4 regions of the Desulfofundulus sp. TPOSR genome follow, and region 1 is predicted to be linked to each of the others. Evidence: riboswitches for the same ligand, from Rfam matches in the RefSeq annotation. Region 1 holds a riboswitch; each other region holds the start of a gene.
The links. A riboswitch is a leader RNA that binds a small molecule or an ion and turns the genes downstream of it on or off. The one in region 1 is predicted to bind cobalamin.

Region 1 (4,207 bases):
GCACTATAAAGGGTGCTTCATTTACCGTATAACCGCCATTTACGAAGGCTTCCAGCGCTATCCCCCGGCTACCCAGCTCATCGTTTCCGGTCGCATACAGGAATACCGGCAGGGCTACACCACCCTGGTTTTCTATTTGTCTAAAAAAGCTTGTAATGTGTCAGGAGGAGGTCATAATCCACTTCTTCCAGGAACTTCTTCTGCCTGGTTTCCTGCGGGTTTAAAAGCATAATGTTGATCCTGTCCTCATTAACAGGAGACACCATCCGCACGCGCCTTTCAGAGTACCGGGAATAACTGTAAATTAAGCTGCCGCCCAGAGCACAAAAAGAGCCACTGGACCCCCACTGGTTGGCCACCACCAGGTGCATTTGTTCGGCTATCCTGGCTTCCCAGATAAACTGGCTTTTTTCATCATTCCAGAGGGCGGGAACGCAGAGCACATCCACCCCCTGTTTGGCCAGACTCTCCAGGCTTTCCGGAAAAAACAGGTCATGCCCCAGTAAAAGGCCCACCCTGCCAAAGGGGAGGTCAAAAAAACGAAAATCTTCCTGCCCGGGACGAGCCCATTCCCTGTCGAACGGACTCAGGTGTATCTTTCTGTATTTTCCCAGTAACCCCGCCGGACCGATCAACACGGCGGTGTTAAACAGTTGACCGTCTTCCCTTTCCAACACCCCCATCACCACATACAGATCCAGCTTTTCTGCCTTTCGGACAACCTCCACGGTAATAGGGCCGGGAACCGGTTCGGCCAGTTCTCCTGCCTGTGACGGTTGAGATATGGCCCCTGTTACAGCAAGTTCCGGAAAAACAACCAGGTCGAGCTTCATCCTCCTGCGGGCGGCCAGATCTGCGGCCTGGTCCAGGAATGATAAAATGCGCCGGGTATTTCTCTCCAGCTCTCCAGCCCGTGGAGCAAACTGAACAGTGGCTACGGCAAACTCCTTACCTGCGGACAACCCCAGCAGCGCCTCCGGTTCAAATTGGGAAAAGGTATCCAGCGTTATACCGGCATAGAATTCCGGCCGCCTGTCGCCCAGCAGGACACCGGCCCCGGAGGTAAAAAATCTTCCGTTTTTTAAAGGCAACGTGCCATAAAGGATGGTGTCATGCGCAGACTGTACTTCCTTTAAAACGCTGCCGTCGGGGCCAATGATAAACGATTGTGAGGCATTACAGTTCATCGTCTTATCCTGACCCGTACGGTTACAGGCCAGTACATAAACTCCGTTTTCCAGAGCCCGGGCACGCCAGAAAACTTCCGGCGGGTAGTGATGGGGCGGCCAGTTGGCCGGGATCAGCAGCACCCGGGCACCTTTCAGGGCAGCCATTCGCGCCGCCTTGTACCAGTATGTATCGGCACAGATGAGCACACCCACTCTACCAAAGCAGGTTTCTGCCACCAGCACGGGCAGGTTACCCCTGGCCGCCCAGAGATTTTCCTTAAACGCAGGGGCCAGCTTTCGATGCTCACCCATTACCCGGCCGTCGGGGCCTATGAGCACTGCGGTGTTATAATAAATACCCGATTTTAAATCCACTTCCGGCAGCCCCAGGCAGATATAGACCCCGTACCGGCAGGCCAGGGCACCGAACAATTCCGTGGTCGGGCCGGGAACGGTCTCCACAAAGAGGGAAATGTCTCTTCTGCTTTCAAAGGCATAACCCGTGGTGGCCAACTCGGGATTTACAATGATCCGGGCACCACCGGCAGCAGCCTCTTCATTTAAGGCCAGCAACCGCCGCAGGTTATGTTCCTTATCTTTCCACTTGATGGCCGCATGAATTAAAGCCACCCTGACTTCTTCCGGCATATTTAACACCTCATCAAGAAACTTCTTTTCCACCCGGAAATTTCCGCCCGTCCGGCCAGATACAATGCCGGGGTTCCTTCTGGCAATCAAAAACGGGCAATCAAAAACCCCCGCTACGCATAAAGCGGGGGCATGGAAAATCAGACCTACCACCTCCCTATCCGCGTAGGCAGCATGGCTTAATGAACGGGGCAGGTCTCCTGGCTCGGGTTCATCGGAACTCCACGTCTTCCCATCCAACACTCAGCCATGCTATGGTTCCCTCAGCCGTAACCTTGATCTTAGCAGTAACCAATTTCTATCAAAGCTGAAAACAATCTTACTGAGTGCTGGACAGTGACATTATGTGGGTCCCTTCCCCCTCACAGTGGCGGGACCGCGCCGGATTTGCACCGGCTTCCCTTTTCAGCCTGCCCCCATCAGGGAAGCAGGACACCCCGTTACGCATTATTTCAGTTCTAAAAAGGATGATATAAAGACCCGCAAACTCAGCCCGTTGCATTAACAACGGGTCCACCGAAATCAAGTTTCTACGATGAAAATCCATTTCTTTGAGCCGTTACCTTTTTCCAGGAACCGCTATCGTTAAGCAGGCGAAAGCCGGATTGGATGCCCGGGGCTTTTGAAGATTTCCCCTTTCCCATAAAAAGAGAACTATCCGGTTCTCTTTTAAACGTCAGCTATGCGTAATCATGAGTTCCCTTGACTACCTTTACCCCAAACTTTTCCGTAATCTTTTTGGCAAGCTCGTCCACATCCCTGTAGGGACAGGCCGGCCAGGCGTTAACCATACAGGTAGAAAGGTGGATAACATCAAAATCTACATTCTTCTTAACACAACCGATGTTTGGAATCAATGATCTCCCTGGACATTCACAGGCCAGGAAACCCACCACATTTACAGCATCGTAATCCTTGAAATTACCCTCCAGGTCCCGGGCGGCTTTAAAACACTTCCACTCGCCGGGACAGCCATAACCCTGGGATACGTAGGAACCACAACTTACAATGAGTACATTCACCTTCCAAATCACTCCTTTTTTTGGTTTTGTTATAACATACCACTTATCATATGTCAATTAATTGCTTCATCACTTGTCAATAAATCCTTCCAAACGGGTTCACCGTACACCAAAAAGGCTCAGCGTGGCGCTGTACACCTTTTTGTCGTACTCGCCTTCCCGGCCCAGGGTTTCGTCGGCAACCCGGGTGTAAAAAAGCCAGTGCCCGGGATTGCTCAAGATAAACTTCACCCGTCCTGCATCATCAGTTTTTGCGCTTAGCCCCCAGTCATCTTCTTCCCGCAGGCTCCAGGTCGCCTTCACTTCTGTCCCCGGTAAAGGCCGGCCGCGGTAAAGAACTTCCAGAATTACTTCGTCCCCCACCCGGTAAGCACCGGGGGTAAGAATCAGTTCGAGGTCGTGGGCCAGGTTGATGATTTCCGGTGGCTGCACCACCGGGCCGCAGGTGGCACAGAAATGCCCCACCTGCACGTATGTCTTGGCATACTGGTAGTAGTAGCCCACTTCCCGGGCATCTGGGTAGTCTTTACGCGTCCCCCGGCGGTAAAAACCGTCCGCGGTAACCGCCACCGGCCCGACGTCGTTCTCCACCGTCACGGGCCAGAACCCATCCCGGTCGGGCGTAAACGCCACCAGGTGAAACCGGTCATCTCCCGGCTCCACTTTTAAGGGAAGCTTCTCCCCGCCGGGAGCCAAAACCCAAGCTGAAAGGTGCGCCAGATCCGCCAGGCCGTCCGGACGCATGGCGTGCCCGTAAAAAATCCGGCACCGGGTTTCATGTCCTTCGTGACCATGACTTCCCTCGGGCAGAACCCAAATTTCGTGACCCTGCACTACCTTCAACATGAAGAACTCCTCCCTTGGTTTAAGTGGTATACTTTTAATGAGAGGACCAATTTGCTAACATTCCTTAATTTTAAAAACACTCGCCCTGGAGGTGATTTAATGTCCTCCATCCCTGAGCACCTCAAGTTCACCTACGAAGATTACCTGCTTTTGCCTGAAGACAGGCGTTATGAAATCATTGGAGGCGATCTTTTCACGACTCCTTCTCCCAAGCGGGCGCACCAACAAATAAGCAGAAACTTAACTACCATCTTATGGTCCTACGTTAAAGAATTGTTCAGGCCTCCCGTAAGCTATACTGAGCAATCCTTACAGACCGGACGTCCCTCCTGTAAAAAGGCATGATCCTTCATCATTTCTTCGCCGCAGCGGCTGCAGGTTATCATCTCCAGGCAGAGCTCGGGAAGACGTATTTCTGAATCTACAAATTGCATTTCAAAAATTTCTTCCGCCGGGCCTTCCAGGATGTACTTCATCAGGGGTTCCTGGCGGTGGTAAAACTCCTCCCGCTCCTCTTCTGTA
Region 2 (4,207 bases), on a different contig from region 1:
AAACCGGTGGAAAGCAAGGCTGCCATTGCTCAGGTAGCTTCCATTTCGGCCAACGACCCGTCCATCGGCGAATTGATCTCTGAAGCCATGGAAAAGGTGGGCAAGGACGGTGTAATTACCGTCGAGGAATCCAAGGGTATCGGCACCACCCTGGAAGTGGTGGAAGGGATGAATTTCGACCGGGGTTACATATCCCCGTACATGATCACCGATACCGAGAAGATGGAGGCCACCCTCAACGATCCCTACATCCTCATTACCGACCGGAAGATCAGCGCCGTGGCCGACCTGCTGCCCATTCTGGAAAGGATCGTGCAGGCGGGCAAACCGCTGTTGATCATTGCCGAGGATGTGGAAGGTGAGGCTCTGGCTACCCTGGTGCTGAACAAGCTGCGCGGCACTCTGTCCTGCGTGGCCGTCAAGGCTCCTGGCTTTGGTGACCGGCGCAAGGCTATGCTGGAGGATATCGCCATTCTTACCGGCGGTACCGTAATCAGCGAAGAGCTGGGCCTCAAGCTGGACAAGGCCACCATCGACATGCTCGGTCGGGCCTCCAAGGTACGGGTGAAGAAGGAAGAAACCATTATTGTCGGCGGTGCCGGTTCCCAGGACAAGATTAATGCCCGGATCGCCTCCATCAAGAAGCAAATCGAAGAAACTACCTCCGACTTTGACCGGGAGAAGCTGCAGGAGCGTCTGGCCAAGCTGGCCGGCGGCGTAGCGGTCATCCAGGTTGGCGCAGCCACTGAAACTGAAATGAAGGAGAAGAAGCTGCGCATTGAGGACGCCCTGAACGCCACCCGGGCTGCCGTGGAGGAAGGTATTGTTTCCGGTGGCGGTGTGGCCTATGTGGCAGCCATCAAGGCTTTGGACAATATTGAAACCGCCAGCCTGGATGAAAAAACCGGTGTGGACATTGTGCGCCGGGCTTTGGAAGAACCGCTGCGGCAAATTGCCAACAATGCCGGTGCGGAAGGTTCCGTGGTGGTGGAGAAGGTCAAGGCCCTGCCCGATGGTATGGGCTTCAACGCCCTGACCGGCGAGTATGTGAACATGATTGAAGCCGGTATTGTGGACCCGGCCAAGGTTACCCGGTCCGCCCTGCAGAATGCCGCTTCCATTGCCGCTATGATTCTGACCACTGAAACCCTGGTGGCGGAAAAGCCGGAAAAGGAAAAGGATACCGGCATGGGCGGCGGCATGCCTCCAATGTAAGGTAAAACGAACATTGAAAAGCCCCCGCGTTATTTGCGCGGGGACTTTTTATTTTCCGGGCAATCCTTCTGGACAGCGTATACCTGTTGTGCTATAATTTAGGCAATTGAATAAAGTGGACGGGTGCTCCCTGCCGGAAAGGGCAGGGATAGAGGGAAGTCAGTGAAAATCTGACGCGGTGCCGCCACTGTGAATGGGGAGTCCGCCACACAAAGCCACTGGTCCAGCACTCAGTTAATTTGATTCTGCTGTGATTGAGGTTAGCTGATGATAAAGATAAAGTGAGGGAGAACGGAAATAAGCAGGGCTGAGTGCGGGGCTGGGAAGGCGTGGTGGGGCAGTGATCCATGAGCCAGGAAACCTGCCCGTTCCAATTCACCGCTCGTACCTACGGTCCATGGGGAGGTGAAGCCGCTTGTAAGCCGTCTTTCCCCTGTGCCCGTTGCGGACAGGGGTTGTTTACTTTCAGCCGACAATTTTTAAGAATAGGTGCTTTATCCCGAGGGATAGAGCTTAAAAACGACCTGTGTGGTCCAATGCCGGGGGAGCTCTTTCAAAGGAAGGGGAAAACTTGAAAGGGTGATGATCTGACGGCAGAAAGGACGTGCCTATTCAACTTCTTGTTACCCGACACCGGGAAAGGCGGTGGGGCTAGTCCTTTTGTTCCCGGACTACAGGCGTTTATCCCCCCGTGGAGGTCGGGGGGATTTGTTTTTGAAGAGTATTTTTTCCCAAAGGGGGTCATGTGTGTGCATTTAAGAATCCTTGCCCTGCTTTTATTGTTCACCTACTTTATGATTTTCCCGCAGCAAAATGCCTGGGCCATGCATATAATGGAAGGTTTCCTGCCTGTGGGATGGTGTGTTTTCTGGTATGTCTTGAGCTTGCCCTTTCTTATTGTTGGCATCCTTTCCATTCAAAAGGTGGTCAAGGCCAGCCCGGGAACAAAGATGCTGCTGGGTCTGGCCGGTGCCTTTGCGTTTGTGCTTTCGGCCTTAAAACTACCTTCCGTTAGCGGCAGCTGTTCCCATCCCACCGGTGTAGGCCTGGGGGCCATGCTTTTCGGACCTGCGGTGATGAGTGTACTGGGCTGTATTGTCCTGCTTTTTCAAGCGTTGCTGCTGGCCCACGGTGGTTTAACCACCCTGGGGGCCAATACCTTCTCCATGGCTGTGGTGGGGCCCCTGGTGGCCTACGGACTCTTCCGGGCCGGGCAGCGGCTTGGCCTGCCCCGGTGGTTGACGGTTTTCCTGGCCGCTTCCCTGGCTGATCTGGCTACCTATGTCACCACGGCCATACAGCTGGCGGTAGCCTTTCCCGCCCCGGTGGGGGGAGTGGTCCAGTCTCTGGTTGAATTTCTTGTTGTCTTTGCCTTTACCCAGGTGCCCCTGGCCATTAGTGAAGGGCTCTTAACCGTGGTAATTTTCAACTTCCTGGTAGCTCATAACTGGCAGCAGCTGGAAGAATTACGGGTCGTATCCCGGGAGGTGTAAAACATGAGTCTTACCACCAAAAACATGGTGTTAATTTTGATTGTTCTGGCACTGGCGGTTTTCCCGCTGGCAGTCAATAAACATGCGGATTTTGGCGGAGCCGACGGGAAGGCGGAGGAATTAATCGGAGAACTCAATCCCGGTTACCAGCCATGGTTTGAATCCCTCTGGGAACCTCCCAGCGGGGAAATTGAAAGCCTGCTCTTTGCCCTGCAGGCAGCTCTGGGTGCGGGGTTCATTGGCTATTACATAGGTTACTGGCGGGGGCGTAAAAAATCCCTGGCGGAGCGGCAAGAGTAAACGTACTCATATGAGGGAGCGGTACGGGTGTTCCAAGTAGATCAATATGCCTACAGCAATAACCTGCGCCGTGTACATCCGGGGGAAAAAGTTGCCTATGCCCTGATCACCATGATCATCTGCATGGCCGCCCCCGGCATCCTGGTGCCCCTTCTGGTTATGCTGCTCATGGCGGCCACGGTAATCCTGCGTGCCGGCATTCCCGCCCGTATTTACGTTAAACTCCTGTGTGTCCCCCTTGGTTTTTTGTTGGCCGGTGCACTGACCGTGGCCCTGACCGTATCCCGGGTACCCGATCCGGCGGTGCACGGGCTGACATTTTACGGGTTTACCGTGGGAGTGACCGTACCCGGCCTCCAGCGGGCCGGCTTCCTGCTGGTTAAATCCCTGGGGGCCGTTTCCTGCCTTTATTTTTTGTCCCTGACCACACCGGTGGTGGAGATTATTTCCGTACTGCGCCGGTTGAGGGTCCCGGCAGTGTTTATTGAATTGATGGGCCTCATTTACCGGTTTATTTTCGTGATCATGGATACGGCGGAAAAAATGTATGTTTCCCAGTCATCCCGCTGGGGGTACGCCAGTTTAAAAACGGCGTACAACTCCCTCGGGCAGCTGGTGTCCAATCTGTTTATAAAGTCATATTACCGGTCCCAGGCCCTGTTTACCACCCTGATGGCCAGGGGTTATACGGGGGAAATCCGGGTTCTGGAGAGGCCTTTCCCCCTGTCGAAGAAAAACCTGGCTTTGATCGCCCTGGTGGACGTGCTTTTAGTGGTGCTCGCCCTGGTGACCTGGAGGTGGCCCTTGTGAAAGAGTTCATTCTCGAGGCCCGTGATGTTCATTTTAACTACCCGGATGGAACTCCCGCCTTACGGGGAGCAACCATGGCCATTGCCAGGGGATCTAAAGTGGCGGTGCTGGGTTCCAACGGGGCGGGTAAAACCACCATTTTTCTTCATTTTAACGGTATTTTGCGTCCCGGGCGGGGCCAGGTGCTTTTTGCCGGCCAGCTGGTGCGTTACGACCACCGCTCGCTGATGCAGCTGCGCAAAAACGTGGGAATTGTTTTCCAGGATCCCGATACGCAGCTTTTTTCTGCCAGTGTCATTCAGGAAATTGCCTTTGGCCCGTTAAACCTGGGCCTGTCCAGAGAAGAAGTGTTCCGCCGGGTGGAAGCGGCCATGGCGGCTACGGAGATC
Region 3 (4,207 bases), 130 kb from region 1:
TACCGTCGGCGCTTTGGGGTAGAACTGGATCCGGATTATGAAGTGCTGGTATTAATGGGTTCTCAGGACGGTCTGGCCCATATCGCCCTGGCTTATATTAACCCGGGGGATGTGGCCCTGGTTCCTGATCCGGGCTACCCCATTTATGCCTGCAGCATTCTCTTAGCCGGCGGGGAAATCTACCCCATGCCCCTTCTGGCCGAAAACAATTTCCTGCCCGACCTGGCGTCTATCCCCGGGGAAGTGGCCCGCAGGGCCAGGTTGATGTGGCTCAACTACCCCAACAACCCCGTGGCCGTTTCGGCCAACCGTGAATTTTTTGAGCGGGTGGTCGATTTTGCCCGCCATTACGGTATTCTGGTCTGCCATGACGCAGCCTATGCCGAGCTGGCTTACGACGGCTTTAAACCCATGAGTTTTCTGGAAGTTCCCGGCGCCAAAGAAGTGGGTGTGGAGTTCTATTCCCTGTCCAAGACCTATAATATGGCCGGCTGCCGGATAGGCTTTGCCGTGGGCAACCGGGATGTGCTGGCCGCCCTGGCCCGCATCAAGTCCAACATTGACTACGGTGTATTCCGGGCGGTTCAGGAGGCGGGCATTGCGGCCTTAGAAGGTCCCCAGAGTTGCGTGGAAGAGACGGCTCGCACTTACCAGCGCCGGCGGGATGTGCTGGTGGACGGGTTGGCCCGTTACGGCTGGCATATGCCCAAACCCAACGCCTCCATGTTTGTCTGGGCTCCCCTGCCGGCGGGATATACTTCCTCGCGGCAGTTTGCCCTGGAATTGCTGGAGCGGGCAGGGGTGCTGGTCATTCCCGGACTGGCCTTTGGAGCCATGGGGGAGGGTTATGTGCGCATAGCCCTGGTACAGGAAGAGGAGTTGCTGGCCGAGGCCGTGGAACGCATTGGGAGGGCCTTTTCCTTCCGGTAGCCCTTCGTCTATTGCCACCAGGGGCAGCATATACTAAAACCAGACCTGCTGCCTGGGGTGGTGGCTCGATGGATGTGCTTGAAATGCAACGGCGGATCCAGGAACTGGAGGAGAAGGTGGAACAACTCCGGTTGAGCCGCCGGGTGTTGATGAATTTAATTGAACGGATGGATAAAGAAAAATCTGCCATCCTGGCCCAGCTGGAAAAGGAGAACAAGCGGCTGCACCGGGTTAATTACCGTTATGCCCGGTCCCTTTTACGAAAAAATTTGCAAATCCTTGAGCTGGAATCGAGACTAAAGGATTACCTGTCCAGGGATTCTGTTGAAGCGAGGCGACCGGACTCTCGCGGCGGTTAAGCCGGTTTCATACCGCCTTCGCAGTGCCGGCGGGATCCGGTCCACAGCGGGCCGGGGTGTACATCTTACACTTAAGCACCGGTGTAAGCGGGGACAAGCCCCGTTTAAGTTGTGCTTGAAACTAAAGGTTTAGGAGCGAATATTATGCGTATTGCTGTAGTGGACGGGCAGGGCGGCGGTATTGGCAAGCATATCATGGAAAGGTTGCGCCGGGAATTGCCCGAGGAGGTGGATATTCTGGCCCTGGGAACCAATGCCCTGGCTACTTCGGTGATGCTCCGGGCCGGTGCCAACGAGGGGGCCACCGGCGAAAATGCGGTAATTTACAATGCGCCCCGGGTGGACCTGATCGTGGGTCCGGTAAGTATTCTTTTCCCCCACGCCATGATGGGGGAGTTAACACCGGCCATGGCCGCGGCCCTCGCCGCGAGCCCGGCAAAAAAAATTTTGTTGCCCCTGGTACGGGGGTCCGTAGAACTGGTGGGATTGCGTACCGAACCCCTGCCCCACCTGATCGAAGAATTGGTCCAGCGCGTAAAGGAATACGTAGAAAAATTTTAACTGTGAAGAGGATTTTCTTTTAAAATAGCGAATTAGCCAACAAAGTGATTATCCAGCCCGCAGGTGCCCCAAAGGGGAGAATAGGGAATCAGGTGAAAGTCCTGAGCGGTCTCCGCCACTGTAACCGGGAAGCAGCCCTGCAATGCCACCGCCAGGGAAGGCGTGGGGCAGGCGATGATCCGGGAGCCAGGATACCTGCCTGCGGGTGCCTTTGACCCCTTCGTGAGCAAAGGGGCATGGCGTCGTTCGGGGCTAGGGACTGGCCTGGCACAAGTTTCCCCGGTCTTTCGAAGGCTGGGGTTTTTGTTTTAAGGGGTGTGGTTATGGCTCTGGTGCTTGTTCTTGGCGGTGCCAGGAGCGGCAAGAGCAGTTTTGCCGAAAAACTGGCCGCATCAAACGGTTCAAGGGTTGTTTATGTAGCTACGGCAGCCGCCGGCGACGATGAAATGGCCCGGCGGATCGCTAATCACCGCCGGCGCCGCCCTGCCGGATGGCTTACTGTAGAAGAAACCCACCGGCTGGAAAGGGTGATCAGGGAATACGAAAGAAAGGCAGGCGTCCTTTTAATCGACTGTGTGACCATGTGGGTTACCAATCTCTTGCTGGATGAAAACCTGCCCGCCTCCGGCGGTGCGGTGGAAGACAAAGAAAGTTTTATCCTGGAACAGGCCCGGCAATTGGGCGGGACGGCAGCAGCCTCCCCGGCCCGGGTAATTATGGTAGCCAATGAGGTGGGATTGGGCCTGGTGCCGGACAATGCCCTGGGCCGTTCGTTTCGCGATGTGGCGGGGCGGGTAAACCAGATCCTGGCCCGGGAGGCGGAGGAGGTTTACCTGGTGGTGGCCGGTTTGCCCGTGGAGATCAAATCCCTGGTATTTAAAAGGAGGTAGCTTGCATATGCTGGCCAGGACCATTATGGTGCAGGGAACCGCTTCACACGTGGGCAAAAGTGTCCTGGTGGCCGCCCTTTGTCGTATCTTTTACCAGGATGGCTATCGTGTGGCTCCGTTTAAGTCCCAGAACATGGCCCTGAACTCTTTTGTAACCCGGGATGGGGGTGAAATGGGCCGGGCTCAGGTGGTGCAGGCCGAGGCTGCCGGGATAGAGCCGCATGTGGACATGAACCCCATTTTGCTCAAGCCCACGGGGCAGGCCTCCTCCCAGGTGATCGTCCTGGGCCGGCCGGTAGGAAACCTTTCCGCCCGGGAATATCATAACGGCTATGCCCAAAAGGCATGGGAAATTATATGCCAGGCCCTGGACCGGCTGCGCCGGTGTTACGAGATCGTGGCCATTGAAGGTGCCGGAAGCCCGGCCGAGGTCAACCTCCAGGCTACGGAAATTGTGAACATGCGGGTGGCCCGGCTGGCGGGGGCGCCGGTACTGCTTGCCGCCGATATAGACAAGGGTGGCGCCCTGGCCGCAGTGGTTGGCACCCTGGAATTGCTTCCGGAAGAGGATCGGCGGCGGGTAGCGGGGATCATTATCAATAAGTTTCGCGGGGATTTAAAACTCTTCCAGCCGGCGGTGGACTTCCTGGAAGCAAAAACAGGGATACCGGTGGTGGGGGTGGTTCCCTATTTTGAAGGTTTCCGGGTGCAGGAAGAGGATACGGTTTCCGAGGAAAGCCTGCGCAGAAGCCGGACGTCTTCCAGGCGGGAAGTGGAAATTGCCGTCATTCACCTGCCCCATATTTCCAATTTTACTGATTTTGATCCCCTGGAGGACGAGCCCGATGTGAATGTGCGTTATATTGGGAAAGGAACTCCTTTGGGACGGCCGGATCTGATCATCCTTCCCGGAAGCAAAAACACCATTGAGGATCTGGTTTCTTTGAAGCGATCGGGCCTGGCCGGCGAAATATGCCGGTTGGCCCGGGAAGGAGTACCGGTAATCGGCATCTGCGGCGGCTTCCAGATGCTGGGCAAAGAGCTGGCCGATCCCTATCACACCGAGTCCAGCATTCCCAGAATAGAAGGACTGGGATTGCTGGATATCAGCACCGCCTTTGAGCCGGAAAAGGTGACCACCCAGGTGGAGGCCACAGTCAGCGGCAGGGGCCCCCTTTTATCACCGGCCCGGGGACAGAGGGTAGTAGGTTACGAGATTCACATGGGGCGCACCCGACTGGGGCCCGGGGCTGTACCGGCCTTTCACATTCACCGGCGTTCCGGGGAAGCGGTGGACTGCCCGGACGGGGCGCAGGACGAGCAGGGGCTGGTCTTTGGCACCTATATCCACGGCCTGTTTGACGACGATGGTTTCCGCCGGCAGCTGCTCAATGCCCTGAGATTAAGGAAGGGGCTGGCTCCCCTGGAGCAGGGAGGTACCAGCCACCTGGAGCAGCGGGAACGGGA
Region 4 (4,207 bases), on a different contig from region 1:
GGTTTGCGGTGTATACATTTACTTCTCGTCAACCTTGCCCTCTTTAACGGTTTTTTTTGCCTGGACAAACTTCCTCCCTTACCATAAAATATTCACTAGCGGGGGAGGAAGAGCATGATGAATGGCAGAACGGTGAAAAGATACCGGGAGGGGAACATTACCGCTGCCTTTGGTGCCGACCTGTTGCTCCAGGGCACTACCACCATCCCGAATCTTTTACTCCGCTTGTACCGTCACCTTGATATAACCGACGAAGAAATGATCCTTCTCATTCAGCTTCTCCGGTTGCAGGTAGAGGAAAAGAACCTGTTTCCTTCCGCCTCCACCCTGGCCGCGTGCACGGCCCAGGATGTAACCCGGGTGCAACAAAACCTGAACAGGTTAATAGAAAAGGAAGTTCTGGCCGTAACCCAGTATTATGACGAAAGTAAAGATCAGATCCTCAGTGGATATGACTTTGAACCGCTGTTGGAAAAACTCTCGGAGATCTGGGCCAGCATCAGGGTCAAGGAAATTGAACGTACCCGCAGCCTGCTGGAAAAAAGGCCTTTAGAGACAACAGCGCAAGAATTTGCCCTGATCATCCGGGCCTTTGAACAGGAATTTGGTCGACCTGTTTCCCCCATGGAGGTCGAACAAATCCGCCAGTGGGCCGAGGAACTGGACCACACGCTGGTTTTGGAAGCTTTACGCCGGGCCGTCCTGATGGGCAAGCATAATTTTAAGTATATCGATAGTATTATTCTAGAATGGAAAAAGAACAACCTGCGTACCGTCGAGGAAATAAACGCCTATGACGCACAATTTAAGAAACGGCGTTCAGGCAAACACCCCCCTTCAAAGGTGGATGAACGGAAGAAAGCACTTTTAAAAACACTATACCTCAGTTAATTAGAAAGGATGCTGGCCAGTGAAGGCCTGTCCTGTATGTGAGGATCGGGGTGTGGTGATTAAAAATAACGTGGCCGTTCCCTGCCCGTGTAACAAGCAGAGGGCTCTGGTCAACCGTTTTAAAGAAGCAGGATTACCGGAGGGGTTGCGTAACCACACCTTTGACAAATTTAACTTCAAGTATTATTCGCGATTGCGGGTAGATCCGGAACGTAAAATCACTTATTACGAATCGGCCCGGCGCACCTTTCAGGCGGCGCAAGATTTTGTCCGTAATTTTAAGAACGACCGGCATATCGACGGTCTGTTGATTACCGGCCCCGTGGGCAGTGGAAAAACATTCCTGGCCGCCTGTATAGCCAACGCCCTGTTGGAAACCGAAGTGCTGTTATTGTTTGTGGTTGTACCGGACTTGCTGGATCGCCTGCGTTCTACTTATGACCAGAACCGCCAGGGTACAGATTATTATTCGGAAAAGGATCTCCTGGATGCGGCAAGGGAAGTGCCCCTTTTGTTTTTAGACGATCTGGGAGCCCATAATTACACCGAATGGACCAAAAATAAACTTTATTCGATCTTAAATTACCGCGTCAACCACCGCCTCCCCGTAATCATTACCACCAACATCAGCCTGGAGGATTTAGGCGAGTATTTAGGGGAAAGAACCACTTCCCGCATTTGCCAGATGTGCTGGCCTTACCGGTTGCCGGTTGAAGATGACATTCGCATGGTCCAGCGCAGGGAAAGGCTCCGGGAAGGTTAAAAACTAAATATGTGCGGGGCAGGTCCCCAACGGGGGATAATAGGGAAGACCGGGGAGCAGGTGGACCCTGCTTAAGCCGGCGCGGTCCCGCCACTGTAACCGGGGAGGAACCCGCAAGGTGCCACTGGCCCTGCACTCACTGATGAGCTGCTACATCCAATGGGACGCTTGTTCATAACGACACGGTTTAACGATGTCACTGGTGAGTGCTGGACCGGGAAGGCGCGGGCATCCAAAGATCCGGGAGCCAGGAGACCTGCCTGCCCCTTTCACTGGAACATGTCCTTTACCAAAGGGCAAAAAGCCAGTGACAGGCCTTTCTATCTTCGCGCGAAAGATAGCAGGCGTAAAGACTCTCCACACGCCCCTACTTTTGCCGGGCGTGTTTTTTTCAGGGGGAAACAAGGTGGCTAAGCCTTTACGAAACGGGATTACGACAGGAGCCTGTGCCGCTGCGGCTGCCCGGGCTGCCACGGAGTTGCTTTTTCACGGTATAAAACCTGATCAGGTCACTTTGGTCAACCCCATGGGCCAGCCCTTAACAGTGCCCATCCACCAGGTAGAGGCAATACCCGGCGGCACCAGGGCAGTGGTAATTAAAGACGGAGGGGATGATCCCGACGTCACTCACGGTCTGCCCGTCGTGGTCGAGGCCCGCCCCGCCCCAAACGGGATTCGCCTGTACGGGGGGCCTGGAGTAGGGCGGGTAACCAAACCGGGGCTGGCGGTGGCCGTAGGCGAACCGGCCATTAACCCCGTTCCCCGGCAAATGATTAAGGATGCTGTGGCCGGCGTTCTCCCTCCCGAACGGGGAGTGGAACTAATGATCAGCGTACCCGGGGGGGAATTGGTAGCCAGGCGCACCCTGAACCCCCGTCTGGGAATTGTGGGGGGCATATCCATACTGGGAACCACAGGCATAGTCCGGCCCATGTCCGAGGAAGCGTTTAAGGATTCCCTGCTGCCCCTTCTGGACATGGCCAGGGCAGCAGGCTTTGATCAGGTGGTTCTTACCCCGGGACGATTGGGCGCCCGGACAGCGGTGGATGGATACGGATTCCCGGCCGAAGCCGTAGTGGAGATGAGCAATTTCGTGGGTTTTATGCTGGAAAGCTGTGTGGAAAAAGGCTTTTCCGGCGTTTTGCTCTGGGGGCACCACGGAAAGCTTTTAAAGGTGGCCGCCGGCATTTTTCATACCCACAGCCGCGTTGCCGACGCCCGGCGGGAAACCCTGGCCAGCCACGCCGCCCTGATGGGTGCAGACAGGGGGCTCGTCGCACGCATTATGGAAGCCAGCACTATTGAAAGTGTGGTAGAGTTGCTGGCGGAACACAATTTCCTGTCTGTTTACCACCAGCTGGCCTGCCGGGCCAGCCGGAGGGCCATGGAGTACGTCCACCACCGTTTAAAGGTGGGAACAGTCCTTTTGACCCTGGATGGCAAACTCCTTGGTTGGGACCGTCAGGCACGGGAAATCGGGAGGGCGCTGGGATGCCGCGAATTAAGGTGATTGGCGTAGGACCGGGCAACATGGATTATATCACCCCTGCCGCCCAAAGGGCTTTGGCCAGCGCCCGGGTACTGGTAGGCGGCCAGCGCCATCTGTCCTATCTGGCCCGGGAGGAACAGAAAACTTTTGTAATTAAAAATAATCTTGCGGCCATGGTGGATTTCATCCGCTCACACCGGGAGGAAGGGGTAGCCGTTCTAGCTTCAGGTGATCCCGGACTGTACGGAATTTTGAATTACCTGCGTCAATATTTCACCCCGGAGGAGTTGGAGGTTATCCCCGGAATCAGTTCGGTGCAACTGGCCTTTGCCCGCCTGGCCATACCCTGGCATGATGCGCTGATCTTGAGTGCTCACGGAAGGCCCGTCGAGGACCTGGTAAATCTGGTGCGCCACCAGGGGAAGGTAGCCCTCCTCACCGGCCCGGGAGCTCCACCCAACCACATCGCCAGCCTGCTCGTAAAGGCGGAAATAGCTGATCGAAAAGTTTTTTGTTGTTGTAACCTGGGTTATCCAGAGGAGGAAATCCTGGAAACCACACCCGGTGAACTGGCCCGCCGGGACTTTTCCGGGCAAAATAATTGCGTCATGGTGATCATTGATGAAAAAAGCTTGGCCCTATGTAACTCCGGGGATTCCCGATGACCTGTTTATCCGGGGGAGTATCCCCATGACCAAGGAAGAAATTCGTGCCGTTACCCTGGCCAAGGCCCGGCTGGGACCGGGCCAGGTGGTGTGGGATATTGGCAGTGGCACCGGCTCCATTGCCATCGAAGCAGCCCGGCTGATCGGTGACGGCATCGTTTATGCCGTAGAGCAAAAACCTGCGGCAGTAGAGCTGATCCGGGAAAACATGCGTCGCTTTGACCAGAAGAACATCCAGGTGGTGGAAGGCCGTGCCCCCGAAGCACTGCTCCCGCTCCCGCCCCCCCACCGGGTCTTCATCGGCGGCTCGGGCGGCCAGTTAGGGGAGATAGTCCGGTTGCTGGCGGAAAGGCTTGCTCCGGGGGCAAGACTGGTCATCAACGCCCTGACCCTGGAAAC

Region 2: another riboswitch for cobalamin. It lies ahead of G7K71_RS16045 (energy-coupling factor ABC transporter permease); the one in region 1 lies ahead of G7K71_RS11575 (carbon-nitrogen hydrolase family protein).
Region 3: another riboswitch for cobalamin. It lies ahead of cobU (bifunctional adenosylcobinamide kinase/adenosylcobinamide-phosphate guanylyltransferase); the one in region 1 lies ahead of G7K71_RS11575 (carbon-nitrogen hydrolase family protein).
Region 4: another riboswitch for cobalamin. It lies ahead of cbiD (cobalt-precorrin-5B (C(1))-methyltransferase CbiD); the one in region 1 lies ahead of G7K71_RS11575 (carbon-nitrogen hydrolase family protein).

Annotation. Positions count from the first base shown of each region.
Region 1 is NZ_JAAOEF010000003.1:159,389-163,595, reverse strand. Features, by position in the region: gene G7K71_RS11580 (cobaltochelatase subunit CobN) at 1-4, opposite strand, end outside; gene G7K71_RS11575 (carbon-nitrogen hydrolase family protein) at 141-1,850, opposite strand; cobalamin riboswitch at 1,990-2,272, opposite strand; gene G7K71_RS11570 (CGGC domain-containing protein) at 2,498-2,839, opposite strand; gene G7K71_RS11565 (DUF4198 domain-containing protein) at 2,939-3,685, opposite strand; gene G7K71_RS11555 (FmdE family protein) at 3,979-4,207, opposite strand, start outside.
Region 2 is NZ_JAAOEF010000004.1:59,383-63,589, reverse strand. Features, by position in the region: gene groL (chaperonin GroEL) at 1-1,215, shown strand, start outside; cobalamin riboswitch at 1,320-1,599, shown strand; gene G7K71_RS16045 (energy-coupling factor ABC transporter permease) at 1,965-2,708, shown strand; gene G7K71_RS16040 (energy-coupling factor ABC transporter substrate-binding protein) at 2,712-3,008, shown strand; gene cbiQ (cobalt ECF transporter T component CbiQ) at 3,036-3,818, shown strand; gene G7K71_RS16030 (energy-coupling factor ABC transporter ATP-binding protein) at 3,815-4,207, shown strand, end outside.
Region 3 is NZ_JAAOEF010000003.1:31,646-35,852, forward strand. Features, by position in the region: gene G7K71_RS10925 (LL-diaminopimelate aminotransferase) at 1-930, shown strand, start outside; gene G7K71_RS10930 (hypothetical protein) at 999-1,289, shown strand; gene G7K71_RS10935 (DUF3842 family protein) at 1,434-1,850, shown strand; cobalamin riboswitch at 1,895-2,068, shown strand; gene cobU (bifunctional adenosylcobinamide kinase/adenosylcobinamide-phosphate guanylyltransferase) at 2,174-2,740, shown strand; gene G7K71_RS10945 (cobyric acid synthase) at 2,748-4,207, shown strand, end outside.
Region 4 is NZ_JAAOEF010000001.1:67,928-72,134, forward strand. Features, by position in the region: gene G7K71_RS00420 (histidinol-phosphatase) at 1-47, shown strand, start outside; gene G7K71_RS00425 (DnaD domain-containing protein) at 115-891, shown strand; gene G7K71_RS00430 (ATP-binding protein) at 911-1,654, shown strand; cobalamin riboswitch at 1,658-1,933, shown strand; gene cbiD (cobalt-precorrin-5B (C(1))-methyltransferase CbiD) at 2,061-3,164, shown strand; gene cbiE (precorrin-6y C5,15-methyltransferase (decarboxylating) subunit CbiE) at 3,146-3,808, shown strand; gene cbiT (precorrin-6Y C5,15-methyltransferase (decarboxylating) subunit CbiT) at 3,834-4,207, shown strand, end outside.